4 regions of the Solwaraspora sp. WMMA2065 genome follow, and region 1 is predicted to be linked to each of the others. Evidence: riboswitches for the same ligand, from Rfam matches in the RefSeq annotation. Region 1 holds a riboswitch; each other region holds the start of a gene.
The links. Region 1 has a riboswitch for cyclic di-AMP ahead of O7610_RS30430 (C40 family peptidase). Riboswitches for the same ligand answer to the same signal wherever they lie in the genome.
Positions count from the first base shown of each region.

Region 2: it holds a riboswitch for cyclic di-AMP, as region 1 does, so the genes downstream of both, O7610_RS18845 (coiled-coil domain-containing protein) here and O7610_RS30430 (C40 family peptidase) in region 1, are expected to answer to the same signal.
Region 3: it holds a riboswitch for cyclic di-AMP, as region 1 does, so the genes downstream of both, O7610_RS22450 (C40 family peptidase) here and O7610_RS30430 (C40 family peptidase) in region 1, are expected to answer to the same signal.
Region 4: it holds a riboswitch for cyclic di-AMP, as region 1 does, so the genes downstream of both, O7610_RS12390 (coiled-coil domain-containing protein) here and O7610_RS30430 (C40 family peptidase) in region 1, are expected to answer to the same signal.

Region 1 covers NZ_CP128361.1:6,728,915-6,734,154, forward strand. The annotation lists gene O7610_RS30425 (sigma-70 family RNA polymerase sigma factor) at 383-1,375, shown strand; gene O7610_RS30430 (C40 family peptidase) at 1,500-2,459, opposite strand; cyclic di-AMP (ydaO/yuaA leader) riboswitch at 2,470-2,607, opposite strand; gene O7610_RS30435 (DUF6232 family protein) at 3,177-3,611, shown strand; gene O7610_RS30440 (helix-turn-helix domain-containing protein) at 3,659-4,540, opposite strand; gene O7610_RS30445 (DUF397 domain-containing protein) at 4,788-5,003, shown strand; gene O7610_RS30450 (DUF3817 domain-containing protein) at 5,129-5,240, opposite strand, start outside.
Region 2 covers NZ_CP128361.1:4,129,977-4,135,216, forward strand. The annotation lists gene O7610_RS18830 (winged helix-turn-helix domain-containing protein) at 1-13, opposite strand, end outside; gene O7610_RS30920 (fibronectin type III domain-containing protein) at 24-632, opposite strand; gene O7610_RS18840 (potassium channel family protein) at 1,316-1,993, opposite strand; cyclic di-AMP (ydaO/yuaA leader) riboswitch at 2,251-2,387, shown strand; gene O7610_RS18845 (coiled-coil domain-containing protein) at 2,390-3,406, shown strand; gene O7610_RS18850 (glycoside hydrolase family 65 protein) at 3,486-5,240, opposite strand, start outside.
Region 3 covers NZ_CP128361.1:4,922,775-4,928,014, forward strand. The annotation lists gene O7610_RS22430 (heterodisulfide reductase-related iron-sulfur binding cluster) at 1-11, shown strand, start outside; gene O7610_RS22435 (VanZ family protein) at 22-606, shown strand; gene O7610_RS22440 (GOLPH3/VPS74 family protein) at 603-1,292, opposite strand; gene O7610_RS30745 (RNA-guided endonuclease InsQ/TnpB family protein) at 1,305-1,742, shown strand; gene O7610_RS22445 (C40 family peptidase) at 2,029-3,072, shown strand; cyclic di-AMP (ydaO/yuaA leader) riboswitch at 3,330-3,473, shown strand; gene O7610_RS22450 (C40 family peptidase) at 3,572-4,510, shown strand; gene dcd (dCTP deaminase) at 4,671-5,240, opposite strand, start outside.
Region 4 covers NZ_CP128361.1:2,747,777-2,753,016, forward strand. The annotation lists gene O7610_RS12380 (HelD family protein) at 1-339, shown strand, start outside; gene O7610_RS12385 (cation diffusion facilitator family transporter) at 385-1,293, shown strand; cyclic di-AMP (ydaO/yuaA leader) riboswitch at 1,462-1,592, shown strand; gene O7610_RS12390 (coiled-coil domain-containing protein) at 1,660-2,760, shown strand; gene O7610_RS12395 (glycosyl hydrolase) at 3,166-5,240, shown strand, end outside.

The DNA of each region.
Region 1 (5,240 bases):
GTGCAACCCGCTCGGGCCGTACTCCTGGCCAGGACCAACCGGCCGGCGGGCAGTGACGAGGATCGCAGGAGGGGTAGTGACGGGAATCGCTGCGCCTTGCCAGGTGTCGTGGTGTGCTGGAAGCCTGCCACACCCCGCCGACCTCAATGAATCGGGCCGTCGGCCGGCCCGACGCGGCGCGGCGATCGAGGAGCCTGGCAGGAAACGCCAATCCCGTTCACAGCAATTATTCAGGCAATCGTGTCAGCTTCGACTCACGAGACGGAATCCCTGACGCGTCTCATCTGTTGTGTAGGTGTCGGCGCCATACGGCGGGGCCTGCCACATCAGGTTCGCCGGATCGGAGGCAGACGTGACGGGGGAGAGGCTGATGGAGATGCGCATCGCAGGTGACAGGGCACGACGTGGGGTTAACGAGGGGACCGTGAGCAACGTGGAGAAGACGATGGCTTTGCGGACCGACGAGGTCGCCGAGGAGCGGGACCTCGTTGGCGTCTACCTGCATGAGATCTCCCGCACGCCGCTTCTCGACGCGGCCCGGGAAGTCGACCTCTCCAAGGCGATCGAGGCCGGCCTGTACGCGGAACACCTGCTGGAGCAGGGTGTGCCGCGGGCCGGGGTGAGCCGCGAGGAGTTGGAGCGGCTGGTCGTCGAGGGCGAGCGGGCGAAGGACCTGTTCATCCGGGCCAACCTGCGTCTGGTGGTGTCGATCGCCCGCCGCTACGTCCGGTCCGGGATGCCGATGCTGGACCTGATCCAGGAGGGCAACACCGGTCTGGTCCGCGCGGTGGAGAAGTTCGACTACGAGCGTGGTTTCAAGTTCTCCACCTACGCGACCTGGTGGATCCGGCAGGCCATCAGCCGGGCGATCGCCCAGCAGGAGCGGACCGTACGGCTTCCGGTGCACCTTGTCGAGGACGTCAACCGGATGCGCAACGTCGCCCGCCAGTTGACCCGCGAGCTCGGTTCGGACCCCGAGCCGGAGCAGATCGCCGCCTCGCTCGGCGTGCCGGTCGAACGGGTGCACGAGCTGGTGCGGTGGTCGCAGGACACGGTGTCGTTGGACACCCCGGTCGGCGACGACGGCGACACCAACCTGGGCGACCTGGTGGCCGACAGCGACGCCCCGTCGCCGGAGGACATCGTGCTGACCGGGCTGGAGCGGCAGCGGATCGAGGGTCTGCTCAACCACCTGGACGACCGGTCCGCCGGCATCATGCGGGCCCGGTACGGCCTGGAGGACGGGCGGGAGCACTCGCTGACCGAGGTCGCGTCGCGCTTCTCGCTGTCCCGGGAGCGCATCCGTCAGCTGGAGATCCAGGCACTGGGCCGGCTGCGGGAGCTGGCCCGGGCAGAAGGGCTGCAGGCCGCCTGACGAACTGACCGCAGGCGACCTGACCCGCCGACGAACCGACAGACTACCGACGAACTGCCGACGGCCCGGCATCCGCGCTAGCGGATGCCGGGCCGTCGGCAGTTCGTCGGGGCGAGCGACCGGGTCAGCGGACCCGGCCGTAGCCGTACGGTGGCATCATGTCCACGCTGGCCAGCTCGACGGTGCGGCCGAAGGTGGGAGCGTGGATCACCTGTCCACCGCCGACGTACAGGCCGACGTGGGCGAGACCGTTGTAGAACACCAGGTCACCGGGCTGCAGTGCGCCACGGTTGATCTTCGCGACCACGTCCCACTGCATCGCCGCGTTGTGCGGCAGGCTCTTGCCGGCGGTACGCCAGGCGGCGAGCGTCAGGCCTGAGCAGTCGTAGCCGTTCGGGCCGCTGGCGGCCCAGACGTACGGCTTGCCGATGGCTCCGTAGGCGAACTCGACGACCGAGCCGGCGGCACCGGACACCGACGGTACGGTCCCGGTGTACGACGAGCCGGTCTCGCTCGCGGCACCGTACGCCCGTTCCCGCTTGTCCATCAGCTCGTCGATGTCCGCTTCGATGCTCTTCTTGCGGTCGGCGAGCTCCTTGACCTGGGCGTCCTGCTTCTTCAGGGCTGCCTGCAGCTTCTCCTGCTCGGCCAGGTAGGTCAGTTGGGTGCTGGTGAACTCGCTGAGCCGCTGCTGCCGGTCCCGGGCCAGGTGGTCCAGGGTGCCGAGCCGGTGGATGAAGCTGCCGGAGGTGCCGTCGAGCAGGGCGGTCGCGGTGCTCAACCCGCCGGTCTTGTACGCGTTGACCGCGATCTGACCGACCTCGGTCTGCGCTGCCGCGAGTTCGGCCTGCAGCGGGCCGAGCTTGGCGTCGATGTCCTCGGCCGCCGTCCGGGTGGCCTTGGCCTCCTCCCTGAGCCGGTTGTACGACTCGACGACCTTGGCCAGCTCTTCGGATTCCTTGTCGATCTGCTGCGTGAGTTCGCTGACCGTCGGCTGGGCGGTCGCGGCGGTCGCCGGTACCACCAGGCCGAGGCTTACGCCGGTCAGCATCAGGGTGCGCAGCAGAATCCGCGCTGTTGACAAGAACGCAGAACCCTTCTTCCTGGCCGCCTACCGGGTTAGCTGACGGATTCGGGCGGGAAGTTCGCCCTACCGCGGTGGACCGCGGATTCACCCCAGGTGCCGGTGGGTCCCCGGATCGCGACCGTGGAATCACTGGCTGTAACGCCAGGTAATCTCGCTACGGCGATTCGGCGGCACTGGACCGGCATCACCGCTTCCCGGTGACTGGCGACCGGACCAGCCGGTCCAACTTAGCCGCAAGGGTTGCGACCCGGAAAGTGCTGCGATCGTGATCCGCGGCATGGAACTGACTGGGGCCCGGTGACAGTTACTGGATGTGACGGCTGGCTGCTCTGGGCAACATCTCCCTGCCTTCGTGTAATCGGTCGACTGCGGTGCGTCGTCATTGGCGGGCGGTTGATCAACTGCGAATAATGCGTCATTAGTCGGTCTACGCGGTTGTTGTCATTGTGCTATACGGATAAATGGGGATGGAAGGTCTGATTCGTCATCCAGGAAGCGGCCTGCCGTACGTCATTCTGCTAGGTGGCAGAATGACTACCTTCCATCGAGTAGCTTGCTGTTTGCACAATGGACCCGCAAGGTCAGCGCCGCACGAGCCCTTCGGAGGCAGCTATGCGTGCTACTCGCCAGACCCCACCCCGACGCGGTTCCCCGGTACCCGCCCCGTCCGGCCCCAGTGTCGGACGGGCCTTCTACCGGCAGCCCGGTATCTGCGTGACCGGTGAATGGTTCGTCGTGGCCGGCCGGCGGTTCGCCGTCCGCGACCTCACCGAACTCCGGACCGCACGAGGTGCCCGCGACCGTCTCACCGGCCGGGTGATCGTGGTGACCGCCGTGACCCTGACGGCGGTCGCGGTGACCGTCGGCTACACCCGCGGGTTGGATGAGGTCAGCGCGGGTGCCTACCTCGCCATGCTGGCGGCTGCGTTCGTGCCGGTGGCGGTCGCCTGGCTCGGCGACCGGTTGCGGCCGCGGGCGTACGAACTATGGGGCCGCCACCAGGGACTGCTGGTGCTGCTGTTCAGCACCGACGACGAACGCCAGTACGGCCAGGTGAGCCGGGCGTTGATGCGGGCCCGGGAGATGTCCCGGCTGGCCGGTCTGTCCGAGCCGGTCACCATCGAGCCGTGGATGCCCGACCAGCGGTGAGCGGGCCCGGCCGCCGTGGCGGTCGTCGGCGGGCTGGTCAACGTCGGTCAGCCCGCATCCGGCCCGTCCAGTCGACGGGCGAGGTCGTGCAGCATCGCCACCGAGTCGGCCGGCGACAGGGATTCCGCCCGTAGCCGGTCGAACACATGCTGGTACGGCCGGACCTCGTCGGCCCGGTCGATGACCTCCTCGACCAGAGCGCTCTCCACGTACACCACATCGGCGTCGGCCTGGTCGGCGAAGTGCAGGATGACGAACGGACCGAGCACCGTGTTGCTCCCGGCGGTGAACGGCAGCACCCGGACCGTGATGTGGGGCGCCGCGGACATCTTCGCCACGTGCTGGAGCTGCTCGCGCAGCACCCGCGGGCCGCCGGTCATCCGGCGCAGCGCCGCCTCGTCGATGATCACCTCGATCTGCGGCGGGTCCGCGCCGAACAGCACCTCGTGCTGGCGGGCCAGTCGGATCTGCACCCGTCCTTCGATCTCGGCTGCCGGTACGTGGTGCGGGCCGTCGGCCGGGATCACCGCGCGGGCGTACTCCTCGGTCTGCAGCAGGCCGGGGAAGCTGATCGGCTGGAAGTAGCGCAGTGCCGACGCCTCCGCCTCCAGACCGATGTAGGCCGCGTAGGCGGCCGGCACCCGGTCCTTGTATCCGCTCCACCAGGCGCGCCGTCGTGCCGCCCGGGCCAACTCGACGAGATCCTGCACCTGCTGCTGGTCGCGTACGCCGTACAGGTCCAGCAGGGCCTTGACGTCGTTGGTCGAGATGCTGACCGACCCCGACTCGATCCGGATCAGCTTCGACAGCGACCAGTCCATTTGAGCGGCGACGTAGTCCTGGGTCAGCGCGGCGGCCTCGCGTGCCCGGCGTAGCGCCGCACGCAGCCGGCGACGCCCGATGGTCGGGCCCTGGTGTCGGGCAGACATGGGAAACGCTCCGGGGGAGTGCCTAGCAGTGTGCTACCTGGCTGGTTGCCACCCTGTTGCACGCTACACCGCCGCCGTCAGGTCTGCTAAGGACGGCCGGCCCCTCCGCATGGTCCGGACGGCGGTTCCGCCGGCTTTCCCGGTGTCGCCCAGTCGCGTCAGCAAGATCGAGAACTGGTACAGTCCGCCCGATTGCCTGCGTGCTCTGATGGCAAATTTACTGATTTATCCTTATTAAGGAGTCTGGGTGACTGTGACCAGCACTGCCGGTCCGGCGTGGCGTAAGAGTCGCCGCTGCGAGGCGACGACCTGCGTTGAGGTAGCCGAGATCGGCCCGGCGGTCGGGGTGCGCAACTCCACCGACCCCGGAGTGCACCTGGAATTCTCGGCCGCTGCCTGGTCGGCATTCGTCGCCGGGCTGTCCGGTGCACCGACCAGCTCCGGCGGCCACACCACGGGTTGATCCGACGCCGCACATGGCTCGGTACCACGGCCGCCGGCAACGTCGGCCGTACGCCCCGGCCGGGTCGGCCCGACCGGTGCCGGCCCGGCCCGGGGCGCTGTCAGCCGGCCACCGCCCGCCCGGTGTCAGCCGGAGAACACCTTGTCCGGCTCGGTACGCGGTTGCCCGCCCGCCCAACGGACGACCACCCGCTCGGCGTAGAACGACACGAACGGCACCGTCCCGGCCAGCATGATC
Region 2 (5,240 bases), 2.6 Mb from region 1:
CCAGCACCCGCATGCGGGCGAGGCTAGCAAGCCGCCGTCACCAGCGCGTCTTCGACGAGGGTCAACCCGAGGACGCGCAGCGCTCGCCGTTGAGCAGGAAGGTCGTCGGCGGCGGGTTGCTCGCCGAGTACCTGACCACGAAACCGAGCTGTGCGCTGCCGCCGGCCGGGATCCGGCTGTTCCACGTCGTGTTGGCGACGGTGATGTCCGGCGGGACCAGGTCGACCGGTTCGGCGCCCCACAGGTGGCTGGGTCCGCACGGTCAGTGGCTCGGTCGGTGGTGAGGTGTTGCCAGCGTCGTCGTGGGCCCGCACCACGAAGGTGTACGCGGTCTGCGGTTGCAGTGCGCCGACCCGGGCGGTCGGTCCGGTCGGCGGGTGTTGCGGGGCGGTCGCCACCGGGGTGGTGGAGCCGTCGGGGTTGACCCGCAGCACCTCGTACCAGGCGACGTAGACGTTGTCGGCGGACGGCTGCCACCGCAGGGTGACCGAGTCGGTGCCGATCGTGGTGGCGGTCAGCGCGCTTGGCGCGGTGGGTGGTTGGTCGTCGCCGGGCGGCATGGTCAGGCGCAGGCTCGGGCTGGCCGGCGACGGTCGGGGTGCCGGGGGTGGTCGGGATCGCGCCGGATCCACCGGCGGCAGTGGTGTGGCGGTTGCGGCATGGGCATCTCGCTTTCGGTGCGGACGCCGGGACGGACCAGCGGATCGACCGACTGTGAGCTTGCCCACTACTCATCGACGAGCATCGAACCTCCGGTGCCGGTGGAGCGAGCTTGCGTCCGACCGTCGCCGCAGACCGAGCACGGCAGCTCAGCCGCCGCTCCGAGGCCCACACACACAACGAAGCCTGCCGATGCATCGGCAGGCTGGACAGCACTCTCGGACGGACCGACGTCGCGGTCCCGACTTGTCGGCGATTCTCCGCCGTAACAATCGGGGACTAGCGTGGGGACGGGGAGGGCAACCCCCGTCCCCACCATTCAGTTGCAAAACACGCACGAGCGGTTTGGCGTCCAGGTCGTGCGTGACGCGCGGGAGCCGGGCCACGCGAGTGGCTCTGGTTCCACCTCCTCTCGACAGGTGGTGCGCGGGCTGGCGGCGGTGTCCGGGCTTGGCCCGCCGCCAGCCTCGGGAGCTGTGCGGTTGACACGGTGATGTCGCCATCGCCGCGCCACGCGTCGACTACCTCAGCAGGGGCACATCCATCGATGGAAGCGCTCCCATGCAGGGACTGTAGCCTGAGTCACGAGTTTGCGAAAGTGCAGCGGCTGATCAGCTCACGAAATGAAGGTGTGATGAGGCGGTCACGCCCATGTTCACCGGCCGAACTGCTGGACCGCCGCGGTCACCCCGGCGACGATCAGCAGCGCGTCCGGCGGGATCAACGTCTCAGGTTCCGCGTACCGCAGCTGCCGGTCCCGCTCCTTGATCCCGACCACCGTGATGCCGTACCGCTGGCGTAGCCGGGACTCGGCCAACGTCCGACCGGTGGCGTCCGGCGGGGCGCAGACCTTGGCGATGGCGAACCCGTCGTCGAACTCGATGAAGTCGAGCATCCGGCTGGCCAGCAGGTGGGCCACCCGGTCACCCATCGTCGCCTCCGGAAAAATCACATGGTGCGCACCGACCGAGGCGAGGATCCGGCCGTGCTTGGCGGTGATCGCCTTCGCCCAGATCTCCGGGACACCCAGCTCGGTCAGCGCCACCACGGTGAGGATGCTGGCCTCGACGTCCGAGCCGATACCGACCACCGCGCGGGGGTAGTCGGCGACGCCGCACTGGCGCAACGCCTGGTCGTCGGTCGAGTCCGCCTCGACCACCCTCGGCAGCCGCTCGGACCAGCGGTGCACCCGTTTGGGGTGCTCGTCGATGCCCAGCACGTGATGGCCGAGGCGGAGCAGGGACTGGGCGACCTGACCACCGAACCGCCCGAGGCCGATCACCGCCACGCTGTCGGCGTCCGGCGGCCCGACCGGGGAATCGTCATCTCTCACCGAGGATCCGTCCGAGGCTAGGACTTTGCCGCTTTTCCTCATACGCACTGTAGTCAGCCGCTAACCTCGACGCAGCGATATCCGGCCCGTCCCACGACTTGTCGTACACCGACAAACGCAGACAGTGGACATCACCGAAAGTCGTTGTCTGGTAACGGATTATTCCAGCTCAGTCAGGATTGTCGAGGTGTTGATGCCGGTGACCGATCCGGTAAGCTTGCCCGCGGTCTCCGCCAGGCGGCGCCCACCGGCGCCGGCGGTGACCGCCGCCCAATCACCCCTCCGGGGTGAGCCGGGGAACCACGTTTCCACCGGGGTGAATCCGCGCCAGCGGTAGGGATCGTTCCGTCCCGAACCCGTCAGCTAACTCGGTCGGCGGCCAAGGAAAGGAACAGGATGACCGCACCCCTCCGCCGGCGGATTCCGACGGCCGCGGCCCTCGCCGCCGTCGCCGCCCTGCTCGCCGGCTTCGTCGTAGCGTCGCCGGCCGCCGCTCAGGATCCGGACGACGAAGGCGCCCCGCCATTGCTCAGTGAGGTGCTCGAATCGACCGGCCGGGGCTTCGTCGAAGCCAAAGCCGCGGTCGACGAGTCCCGCAAACGCCAGTTGAAGCTCAACCTCGAGTTGGAAAAAGTCGAGGAGCGGATAGCGGCGCTGACCCCGCAGATCGGCCAGGTCGCCTCCAACTCGTACCGTCTCGGTCGGATCACCCCGGTGATGGTCCTGCTCAACAGTGCCGATCCGGACACGTTGCTGGAACGCGCCGAAGGCCTGGACATGATCGCCATGCACGACAACAAGCGGATCCGGGAGCTCAACGAGGCCCGCGAACAGGCCGCTCGGGCGGTCGCCGCGATCGACGCCGAGGTGGCCCGCGAGGAACAGCAACTCGAGGCGATGTCCCGCCAGAAGAAAGAGGCCGAAAAGGCCCTGCAACTGGTCGGCGCGGTCGCCACCAACGGGTTTGTCTCGGCCACCTCGCCGGTCGCCGCCCAGGCTCCGCGTAACTCGGACGGTTCCTGGCCGTCCCAGTCGTGCAGCCTGGACGACCCCACCACGAGCGGCTGCATCACGCCGCGCACCATGCACGCGCTGAACGAGGCGAAGAAGGCCGGCTTCACCCGCTTCGTCTCCTGCTTCCGCCCCGGCGGACCGTTCGAGCACCCCAAGGGACGGGCCTGCGACTTCTCCGCTCAGCAGCAGGGGTTCGGCGGCGACGCCTTCGGCGACGACCGGCTGTACGGCAACAACCTGACCGCCTTCCTGGTCCGCAACGCCGACAAGCTCGGCATCCTGTACGTCATCTGGTACCGGCAGTTCTGGTCACCGACGACCGGCTGGAGTTCGTACAGCGGTGCCGGCGGCGACCCGAACAGCGACCACACCAACCACGTACATCTGTCCCTGCTGTGACCTGACCTCACCTCGTGCGGTGCCGGGGCCGGCCCCGGCACCGCACGAGACGCAGGTCGTCAGCACGAGACGTAGGTTGTCAGTCGGTACGCGCCGACCGGCGTACCGGTGAGCGGCCGGTCGGCTGCTGCGGCGGCGGACTGACCGGGCCGGCCGGCGGGATCGCCCGGATGACCGGCTTGTCCGCAGCCACCGTGATCGGTTCGCCGTGATGGGTCAGGTCCACGGTGGCGTTCTGATCGACATCGCGCAGCGAGTAGGTCACCTCGTCGTGCTGGACAGCCACCCGCAGCCGTAGGCCCCGCCACATCATGGCGAACTCCAGCCGGTTGATCCGCTGCGGCAGCCGGGGAGCGAAGGCCAGCTCCCCGCCGTGGTCACGCATCCCCCCGAAGCCGGCGACCAGCGCGAGCCACGCCCCGGCCAAGGCGGCGACGTGGATACCGTCGCGGGTGTTGCGGTTGATGTCGTGCAGGTCCATCAACGCGGCCTCACCCATGTAGTCGTGGGCGAGCTCCAGATGCCCGGTCTCCGCAGCGATCACCGACTGGGTGCACGCGGACAGCGACGAGTCCCGCACCGTACGCCGCTCGTAGTAGGCGAAGTTGCGTGCCTTCTCCTCCTCGGTGAACGCGTCGCCCCGCCAGTGCATCGCCAGCGCCAGGTCGGCCTGCTTGACCACCTGCTTGCGGTACAGGTCGAAGTACGGGTAGTGCAGCAGCAGCGGATAGTGGTCCTGCGGGGTGCCGGCGAAGTCCCACTCCTGGTGCCGGGTGAACCCGGCCGACTGCGGGTGCACGCCCAGCTCGTCGTCGTACGGAACGTGCATCGACAGGGCCGCGTCCCGCCAGGCCGCGGTCTCCTCGTCGTCGACGCCGAGCACCCAGGCCCGGTCGGCGTAGCGCAGCGCGCAGTCGGCAGCGGTCAGCAGGTTCCGCTGCGCCATCAGGTTGGTGTAGATGTTGTCGTCGACCACGGCGGTGTACTCGTCCGGCCCGGTCACCCCGTCGATGTGGAACCGGCCGTGCCGGTCGTGGTGACCCAGCGAACGCCACAGCCGAGCGGTCTCCACCAGCAGTTCCAGGCCGATCTCCCGCTCGAACTCGACGTCGCCGGTGGCGTGCACGTACCGCCGGACCGCATCGGCGATGTCGGCCGCCACGTGGAACGCGGCCGTACCGGCCGGCCAGTACGCCGAGCATTCCTGGCCCCGGATGGTCCGCCACGGGAACGCCGCCCCGTTGAGCCCGAGCATCCGGGCCCGCTCCCGCGCCTGGTCCAGGGTCGAGTGTCGCCAGCGCAGCACCGAGGCGACCGCCCCCGGCTGGGTGTAGGTCAGCACCGGCAGCACGAACATCTCGGTGTCCCAGAAGGCGTGCCCGTCGTACCCCGGGCCGGTCAGCCCTTTCGCCGCGATCGGCCGCTGCTCGGCGCGGGCACCGGCCTGCAGCACATGGAACAGCCCGAACCGGACCGCCTGCTGGATCTCCGGGTCGCCGTCCACCCGCACGTCCGAGTGGTCCCAGAAGTCGTCGAGGTACTTGCGCTGCTCGGCGCAGAGCCCTTCCCAGCTGGAGATCCGGGCGCCGGCCAACGCCGCGCCGACCTGGTCGCGCAGCGCCGGCAACGAGCGCTGGCTGGACCAGCCGTACGTCAGCAGCTTCACCATCCGCAGCCGCTGCCCCGGCTCCAGCAGGCAGGAGACGGTGGTCCGGACCCAGTCGTCGAATCCTTCGGTGCTGACCGACACCTCGCCGGGCCCGTCGATCTCGTGCCCCATCGCCGCTGCCATCCGCAGCCCGCTGGCCTTGGTCCGGTGGATGAGCAGCCCGCC
Region 3 (5,240 bases), 1.8 Mb from region 1:
CCGAGGAGTAGGGAGAAGCGGGTGCTGGGTTGGGCCCGCGAGTTCCTCTCCCAGCCCTGGCCGTTCCTCACCCTCGCGGCGCTGGCCGGCGTGAGCCTGCTGGCGCACCGGCCGCTCGCCGTACGGCTCGGCTGGGCACGCTGGCCGACGCTCGGGATGCTTCTCGGCGCTGCCGCGATCGCCGCGCTCACCCTGCCACCGGCACCGACCGGGTCCGGCGTACCGCTCGCCCCCGGGGTCTCCGTTTCCGGCCCGGACGGGGAGGTCTTCGCCGCGTGCCTCCGGTCGCTCACCGATCCGGCGGTGCTGTGGTCCGGGCTGGTCACCGTCGACTCGCTCGGCGAACGGGTCGGCAACGTGGCGATGTTCGTACCACTGGCGTTCTGCACGGTGCTGGCGGTCCGCCGGCCAGCGCTGGCCACCGGGCTGCTCCTGCTGGCCCCGGTGGTCGTCGAAGTAGGCCAGGCGGTGCTCGGCGTCGGCCGTGAGTGTGTCGGCTACGACTGGGTCAACAACGCGACCGGGGTGCTGATCGGGGCGGTCGGCGGCGGCGTGGTCCGGTTGCTGTGGCGGCGGTTCGCGCCGTCACCTACCAAGGTCAGCTAGCTGCCAGTCGCGACGTCGGTGGCGGTGAAGACGCTGCGGGCGACCGTTGCCCGGTACCCGGCGACGACGTCGGTGGTCGCAGCGATCGGCCAGGCTGCCGGCCCGAGCACTGCGGGCGGCCGGCGCCGCGCGTCCAAAGGTGGTGCAGCACCGACGTCCGGCACGTCGAGTGCGTTCAGCAGGCAGGCCAACGCGGCGGTACGTGGTCCGACCGGTCCGGCGCCGCGCTCGGCGGCGGCCAGCCGTCGCCGGGTCTCCGTCTCGGCGGGCGGTTCGCCGCCGTCCGGCGGAGCGAATTTGGTCCGGGGCAGCACCCAGAGCACCCGGTCCCGTTCCCGGCGGAGCACCCCCGAGACGACCAGCCCGTTGAGTACCTCGTCGACTACACCGTGGGACAGATCGACCACCCAGTCGCGGGTCGCGCGGCCAGGCTCGGCCAGAATCCTGGTCCGTACCCGGTCGAGCAGCTTCCGACCCGGGTCGCTGCCGGGCGCGTACCCGCTGCCGGGATCGTCGCCGGCCTGCACCCGGCCGTCCGTGTCGATCGAAATCTGCCCGCCGACGGCGAGGTCGCACAACACCGCCCCGGCGACCGCATAGTCGAGCTCGGGGGAAGCGACGGTCGCGGTCCCGGAATCGTCATAGCTGAGCAGGACCAGCTCCTCCGCGAGGCTGAGCGACGTCATCAAAGTCCTTCCGTGGATACTCCGGCGTTGCGGCCGGGGAGGAACCGGAACCCCTGCGGAAGCAGGGCAGGCACGACCTCGCCTTCCTCGGCCACCACTGCCGTGGTGGGGGTCGACGCCGGCCTCGACAGCCTGTTCACCCTGTCGACCGGGGAGAAGATCCCCAACCCGAGACATGAACACCGTGACCGGCAGCGGCTGGCCCGCGCCCAGCGGAACCTCGCACGCAGGGCCAGAGGTTCGGCCAACCGGGCCAAGGCCCGGTTGGCGGTGGCCCGGGTTCATGCCCGGAGCGCCGACCGCCGCCGTGATCACCTGCACAAGTTGACCACTCGGCTCGTTCGTGAAACCCAGACGATCCTCGCGGAGGGGCTCTCCGTGACTGCCTGTGGAGGCGGTGTGAGACCTCACCAGGAGTCCTCCTCTCGGACGGGGCGGTCGTCGGTGTAGCAGGAACCCCCTGGGGCGACCCAGGGAATCCCCGTTCCTCCAGGGCGGGGAGGAAGTCAACACGCTAACCGCCCAGCCCGGTGCCTGCAGGAGAAACGGTAGCTGCGAGAGAAGCAGCGGCTGCAGGCGGCGACGAGCAGCTGCTTGCAATGAAGCAGAGACGGCAGGCGGTCTTGAACGAACGCCGCGCTTTCCAATAAGGTGATGCACCGACCGCTGCGGATGTCGGCCTCCGTACCCCCGCCCGTGAGGCCCCAGCGATCGACCATTGAAGGAGTCGCTGCCAATGGCACGTGCGCTCGCAAACTCGCACATCCATCGTCACAGTGGGTCCCCATATCGACGCGGAGAGCATCCGCGTGTACGAGTTCTTCAGCGTATCGCGTTTGCGCTGTTGCTTACCGTAACCGCACTGGTCTTCCCGGCTGTTCCGGCTCACGCCGAGCCGACGCTCGCTGAGATCGAAGCCGAGTTGGACGCCCAGTGGCTGAAACTGGAACCGGTCATCGAGCAGTACAACAAGGTGCACAGCGAGCTCAAGGCCAACGAGAAGAAGGCGGCTGCGCTCGACGAGAAGATCCGCCCGCTGTCGCTGCAGGCCAACCTGGCGGCGGACGAGATCGGTGAGGTGGCCAACCGCTATTACCGGACCGGGCCGTCGAGCGAGCTGAACGCACTCCTCCGGACCGGATCACCGACCAGCCTGGCGGATCAGCTCGTGGTGCTGGACCGGATCTCCAAGCGTCGGCAAGAAAAGATCACCGCCGTTCTGGAGACCCGCGACCGCTATCTCGCCGAACGGCAGACGCTGGACGAGTTGATCACGAAGCAGCAGGCACAGGACAAGACGCTCGCCGAGCAGCGCAAGACCATTGACGCCGAGATCAAGCGCCTGGAACGGGCGCGAAACGCCGCGTACCAGTCCACCGGCTACACCGGCGGATCTGGTGCCTCCGGCCCGTGTCCGGCGGTGTCGGTCGGTGGAGCCGCCGGGACCGCGGTACGCACCGCGTGTGCACAACTCGGCAAGCCGTACGTCTGGGGTGCCACCGGGCCGAACGCGTTCGACTGTTCCGGCCTGACCCAGTATGCCTGGGCAAGTGCCGGTGTCAGTCTCACGCATTACACCGGAACTCAGTGGAATCAGGGCAGTTCGGTCAGTCGCGCCAACGCCAGACCAGGGGATCTCGTGTTCTTCTTTAGTGATCTGCATCACGTGGGGATCTACATCGGTAATGGCCTGATGGTGCACGCTCCACGCGCAGGTCAACCCGTGCAGATGGAGAACATCGACAACATGCCGCTCGCCGGATTCAAGCGGGTCGGCTGATCGCAGCAGGTCAGCCCGCTCGCCAGGGCAATCTGAGTGACGTGCTTTGGCCAGCCGAACGTACGGTCGGACCGGTCTGAACGGGCCGGTCCGCCCAGCAAAATTCGAACGCTTGAACGATGGCAGCCTATGCACGATGCGCAATCGTCCGCGTACTCAATGAGATAGTCTGTGTTCTCGCTTGCGTAGCGAGAACGCTGCTCTCTAACCTTGGGGATCGTCGAGTCGGGAGGACGTCAACCAACCGGGTTGACCTCGACCTGACACCACCTAATCGCCGCCTGACGGCGAGCCGGGGACCCACGGCACTCCCGGGGTGAATCCGCAGACCACCTGCGGTAGGGCGTCTCCTTTCCGCCCGAACCCGTCAGCTAACCCGGTAGGCGGTCTGGGGAGAAGGAGTCCGGTGGCTACGAGCGCCCCTCGGCGATACCTCCGGTGGTCCAGCCGCGACCATCGGCGAAGAACGCCGCACGACCCTCGACGAATACTCACCGCGTTGATCGCCGCCACCACCGGCGTCGGTCTGCTGCTGGTCGGAGCGCCGGCGCAGGCGCAGCCGACCGTCGCCGAAATCGAGTCGCAGATTGACGAGGTCTGGGCCGAGCTCGAACCGACGATCGAACGGCACAACGCCGTACGGCAGGATCTCGCCGCCAAGAAGAAGCAGGCGGACGAACTGCAGAAGAAGATCAAGCCGCTGCAGATCCAGATCGACCTGGCGATGGACCGGGTCAGCGAGTTCGCCGCGCGGTCGTACAAGGGTGGTAGCCCGTCGGTCTTCAACGCGATTCTCACCAACGGCAAGCCGACCCACCTCGCCGACCAGCTCGAGCTGCTGGACCAGTTCGCCCGCCGGCAGGCCCGTGACGTGCAGGCCGTCGTCGACCTCAGGAACGAGTACGCCGCGAAGAAGGCCCCGCTCGACGAGTTGATCGTCGAGCTGACCAGTACCGAGGCCCAGCTGGCGGCGAAGGCCAAGGAGATCGACGCCGAGGTCGACCGGTTGCAGGACCTGCGCCTGGAGGCGTACGGCTCGACCAACACCCTCGGCTCGCTGCGTCCCGCGCCCTGCCCGGCGACCTACCCCGGCGGTGCGGCCGGCAAGGCCGTCACCTTCGCCTGCGCGCAGATCGGCAAGCCGTACGTGTGGGGTTCGGCAGGACCGGGCAGCTACGACTGCTCCGGTCTCACCCTGGCCGCCTGGGGGCAGGCCGGTGTCTCACTGCCACACAACGCGGCCCGGCAGCGTCAGGTGACCGCCAATGTGAGCCGGGACCAGCTGCGCCCCGGCGACCTCATCTTCTACTACAGCGGGCTCTCCCACGTCGGCATGTACGTGGGTAACGGCTGGATCGTGCACGCCTCCCAGGCGGGCGAACCGGTGCAGATGCGCAAGATCGGTTCGAGTGTGCACAGTTACGGCAGGCCCGGCTAGACCTCACTCCTCCCCATGGCCTGGCGCGTGTCGCTGATCCCCCCGTCAAGCGGCAGCACCGGCCACCGGAAAGGCGCCCTCCCATGTCTCCCCCCGGCTTGGGAGGGCGCCTTTCGCCTGCCCGCCGCCAATGGGTCGGCTCTCCGACAGCCCAGCCGGTTCAGCTGGTCGGCCAGGTGCGCCACCGCTGCCAGGACCGGCTCGGAGTGGGCCCACGCTGCCCCTGGTACCGGGATCCGTAGACCGCCGACCCGTACGGATGCTCGGACGGCGACGAGAGCCGGAAGATGCACAACTGCCCGATCCTCATCCCGGGCCAGAGCTTGATCGGCAGGTTCGCCACGTTGGACAACTCCAGCGTCACGTGGCCGGAGAAGCCGGGGTCGATGAAGCCGGCGGTGGAGTGGGTCAACAGGCCCAGCCGACCCAGGCTCGACTTGCCCTCCAGCCGGGCGGCCAGGCCGTCGCCGAGCGAGACGACCTCGAGCGTGGAGGCAAGGACGAACTCACCGGGGTGCAGGACGAACGGGTCGCCGCTGGGCACCTCGACCTGGGACGTCAGATCGTCCTGCCGGGTGGCCGGGTCGATGTGGGTGTACAGGTGGTTGTTGAAGACCCGGAAATACCGGTCGAGCCGGACATCGATGCTCGACGGCTGGATGAGCGAGGATTCGAACGGCTCGAGGGAGAGGCCGCCGGACTTGGTCTCCGCGACGATGTCCCGGTCGGA
Region 4 (5,240 bases), 2.8 Mb from region 1:
GACCGGGTCTCCGCGGCGGCGCTGCCGGCCGCCGTCCGCGCCGCGACCGCCGAGATGCTGGCGGCGGTGGAGGGGACGGTCGGCGTCATCGCCCCGGTGACCCGGCGCGACGAGGTCGCCGGCTGGCTCGGCGGGTTGGCGACCTCGCGGCTGCAGGTGGTGTCGAGCCTGCAGGCGAAGGGCATGGAGTACGACGCGGTGGTGCTGGTGGCCGGCGAGGAGATCCGCGCCGAGTCCGAGGCCGGGGTGCGCACGCTCTACGTCGCGCTCTCCCGGGCGACCCAGCGGCTGGTCACCATCGACCTCGACCAGGAGTCGATTGCACATATTGCCATGTGAGCATTAGTCTGCCGACGAGACGCCGGGCAACGGAGGGTGGCAGGCGTGGGAGTCGGACACGATCACTGTGCCGGGAGCACCGGCCAGCGACACTACGGGTGCCTCTGGGCCGCCTTCGCCCTGCTGGCGGTCTTCATGGTCGTCGAGGCCGTCACCGCGCTGGCGACCGGCTCCCTGGCACTGCTGTCCGACGCCGGGCACATGTTCACCGACGTACTCGGCATCGGTATGGCGCTCGCGGCGATCGCCGCGACCCGACGACCGACCGGGGAGCCGCAGCGCACCTTCGGCCTCTACCGCCTCGAGGTGCTCGCCGCGCTGGCGAACGCCGTACTGCTCGCCGGGGTCGCACTCTACGTTCTGGTGGAGGCGGCTCGCCGGTTCGCCGATCCGGAGCCGGTGATGGTCGGCCCGATGCTGGTGGTGGCGATCGCCGGACTGCTCGCCAACATCGTCGCCTTCGCCCTGCTGCGCCAGGGGGCCAGGGAGAGCCTCAACGTACGGGGCGCCTACCTGGAGGTGCTCGGTGACCTGCTCGGCTCGGTGGGGGTGCTGGTGGCCGCCACGGTGATCGCCACCACCGGCTGGTGGTACGTGGACCCGCTGGTCGCCGTCGGTGTCGGGGCGTTCATCCTGCCGCGTACCTGGCGGTTGGCGCGGGCCGCGCTGCGCATCCTGGTGCAGGCGGCGCCGGAGCATGTCGAGGTCGACCGGGTTCGCAGCCGGCTGGCCGCTGTGCCGGGCGTCTGCGACGTGCACGACCTGCATGTCTGGACGCTCACCCCGGGCATGGAGGTGGCCTCGGCACACCTGGCCGTGACCCCGTCAGCCGAGATCGGCACGGTACTGCGGGACGCCCGGGCGGCCCTGCACGACGAGTTCGGTATCGAGCACGCGACGCTGCAGATCGAGCCGCTGGCCCCCGCCGACTCCTGCGGACCGGCTGACTGGTGATTAGCAGATGCTTAAGTTTCGTGACCTTACCGCGACGTTGACAACTACGATCTACGTATATTTCTGATTTTTCTGGATATAACAGACCTATCGATGCCGGGACGGCAGCCCGAGGAACCGGTAGTCTCGGCCCCGGTCTCCGCTCGGGCGGCGCCCCTCCGGCGCCCGCGGAGGCCGTCGCCTAATCGCCGTACGGCGAGCCGGGGAACCACGTACCTGGGGTGCATCCGCGTCACGCGGTAGGGATCTTCCGTCCCGAACCCGTCAGCTAACCCGGTCGGCGGCTGACGGAAGGAATGCACAGTGTCGCGCACAGTCCACAGAAAAACCCGATTCGCGTTATTGGCGGCGTTGACCGCCGCCCTGATGGCCGTCACCGGCACCCCGATCGGCTCGCCGGCCGGAGCCGCCCTGCCCGCCAACCGGCCCGACCGGGTCGACAACGAGGGAGGCACCGACAGCCTGCGCAAGGAGCTCGATGCGGCCTCCAAGGGCTGGATCGACGCCAAGGCGGCGCTCAACCACTCGAAGGGCCGGCAGAAGAAGCTGTCCGAGCAGCTCACCACGGTCGGTGCTGAGCTGGAGCAACGGAACAGGAACGTCGGACACATCGTCGACCGCGCGTACCGCAACGGCAGGCTCGGCCCGGTCTCCGCGTTGCTCAACAGCACCTCACCGGAAGGGTTCGTCGACCGGGCGGCGGCGCTGAGCGCGGTGACCGCCAACGAGGAGAAGCAGCTCCGCGAGCTGTACCGCACCCGTGACCAGGTAACCAGGTCCAAGGCTGCGATCGAGCATGAGATTCGGGAGCAGCAGAAGCAGGTCACCATCATGGACCAGCGCCGGAACCAGGCGGAGCGGGCCCTGGCCGTCGCGGTCGCCGCCGAGAAGCAGGCGGAGGAACAGGCGGAGGAACAGGCGAGGCAGCAGGCGGCGGAGGAGGCCGAGCAGGCCGCCGCCAGCGGATCCTCCGGCTCCGGGTCGTCGGGGTCCGGATCCTCCGGCACCGGGTCGTCGGGATCCGGGTCATCCAGCGCGTCGGCGACTCCGGCACCACGCAACGCGAACGGCTCCTGGCCGGCCGAGTCATGCAACGTCGACGACCCCACCACCTCCGGCTGCATCACACCCCGTACGCTGCACGCCCTGAACCAGGCGAAGGCTGCCGGCTTCACCCGCTACGTGTCCTGCTTCCGCAACGGCAGCTCCGGCGAGCACCCCAAGGGCCGGGCGTGTGACTTCGCCGCCCAGCCCAACGGCTTCGGTGGAGTGGCAACCGGCGGTGACAAGAGCTACGGCGACAACCTGGCGAACTACTACATCAACAACGCCGACCGGCTCGGTGTGCTCTACGTGATCTGGTACAAGCGGATCTGGCTGCCCAGCAGCGGCTGGAAGACGTACAGCGGTGCGGGTGGCGACCCGTCCAGCGACCACACCAACCACGTACACCTGTCGGTGTACTGACGTCCGCGATCGGGGGCGGACGGCCACGTCGGTGGCCGTCCGCCCCCGTTTTCTTTTCGCGGCGGAATCAGCGTACGGAGTCATTTGCGCAACAGCGGCAGACCGATCGGCATATTTGCCGACGGTCACCGGCGACCACGCGAGAGCGCTCTACCGCCATGCAGTCGCACTCGGCTCACGCAGAGCACATGCAGCCCATGAGGAGAGAGAGCGCTCTCACCGAGAGGTTTACAGCAGCACCGGCGCGGCTGTCAACAGACCACCACGACCCCGTACCGAATACACGAAACTTCATGTCGGGATATTGACAGAAGCCCGCATCTCTGATGACCTCCTGGCAATAACTCGTTGACGGGCGCGAATTTTCGCGATCGTGGACCGCGCCCGACCCGACCCGGAGGCACCATGAACCTGTCGATCCGTGGCGCGCGAACAGGTCGTACGCCGCGCCGGATCCTGGCAGCCACCACCGTGACAGCGCTGGCCGCGACCGGACTGATCTTCGGCGTACTGCGCACCGCCGACGCCGCCACCGTCGGCGCCGGCAGCTACACCACCACCCGCCCGGCGGGCGCCGCCGCCCCGACCGCCTGCGGAAACATCTCCGCCAACCCCCGGCAGTACGTCACGGGCACCGCCCCGGCCGGGGCGGTGCCGACCAACGACTGGTGGTCGTCGCTGCTGTTCAAGCGGTACAACTGCGCCTACTCCGACCCGCTGCACGCCCACCCGATGTCGTTCCAGCCGACCGCTGGCGGGCTCGGCGTCTCCTACACCACCGAGGCGGCGATCTCCGGTACGTCGACCGGCGTCGGCGAGTACCACTACCCGTACACGCGAGAGTTCACCCTCGGCGTCGCCGGGCTCAACGCCCCGGACGTCAAGGTCGACGGCTGGACCGACTGGACGGTCAGCCCGTACTGGTCCGACGGCGCCCGCACGCTACGCGCCACCGTCGGCCACGGTCTGCCGTTCGTGTACGCCCAGGTCACCGGCGGCAACGCCGAGCTGTCGTTCCCCGGCACCCCGACGGTCTGGCACCACAGCGGCACCCGGGTCGGCTTCTCGATGCGCGGCCACGACTACGTCGCCTACGGCCCCAGCGGAGCGACCTGGTCCGTCAACGGGACCACGATCAGCTCCACCCTCGCCGGCCGCGGCTACTTCTCCGTCGCACTGCTGCCGACCGGCGCCGGCACCAGCGCCGCCCGGCGCACCGCGCTGATGGACAGCTACGGCCGGTACGCCCACGCCCACGTCACCGGCACCCGGGTCAGCTGGAGCTACGACCAGGCCAGCAGCACGGTCGACGCCACCTACAGCTTCACCACCACGGCCCGGGAGGGCTCCGCCACCGGCACGGTCGTCTCCCTCTACCCGCACCAGTGGAAGCACCTCGACGGCGCCAGCCCGATCGCCGAGACCTACGTGTCGGCCCGCGGTCCGATGCGCAACCTGGTCGGCGCGACGTCGTTCCGGACCGCGATGCGCTTCCACGGCGTACTGCCGGAGGTCCCAGCGGTGGCCACCAGCGTCGGTGCCGACCTCGCCACGCTCACCGCGCACCTGGACCAGGCCGCGTCCGGCGACCCGCTCGCCGGCTTCGACAACGACACCTACTGGACCGGCAAGGCGCTCGGCCGGGCCGCCCGGCTGGCCGAGATCGCCGACCAGCTCGGCCGCACCGCCCAACGCGACCATTTGCTCACCGCCATCCGGAACCGGCTGACCGACTGGTTCACCGCCAGCCCAGGCAAGACGCAACGGGTGTTCTTCTACGACCAGGCGTGGGGCACTCTGGTCGGCTACCCCGCCTCGTACGGATCCGACACCGATCTCAACGACCATCACTTCCACTACGGCTACTACATCGCCGCCGCCGCGACGCTGGCCAAGTTCGACCCCACCTGGGCGGCGACCAGCCAGTACGGCGGCATGGTCAACCTGCTGATCCGCGACGCCAACAGCTGGGACCGCAACGACCCGATGTTCCCGTTCCTGCGCGACTTCGACATCTACGCCGGCCATGACTGGGCCGCCGGGCACGGAGCGTTCTTCGCCGGCAACAACCAGGAGTCATCCTCGGAGGGGATGAACTTCGCCAACGCCCTGATCCAGTGGGGCCTGGCCACCGGCAACACCGCGATCCGCGACGCCGGACTGTACATCTACACCACTCAATCGGCGGCCATCCAGGAATACTGGTTCGACTCCTCGGACACCAACTTCCCGGCCTCCTTCGGGCACCGGTCGGTGGGCATGGTCTGGGGCGACGGCGGGGCCTACGCCACCTGGTTCAGCGCCGAGCCGGAGATGATCCAGGGCATCAACATGCTGCCGGTCACCGGTGGCTCGCTCTACCTCGGCTACCGGCCGGACTACATCGCCACCAACTGGAACGCGCTGGTCACCAACAACGGCGGCCCGCCGACGGTCTGGCAGGACATTCTCTGGTCGTTCCAGGCGCTCGGCGACGCCAA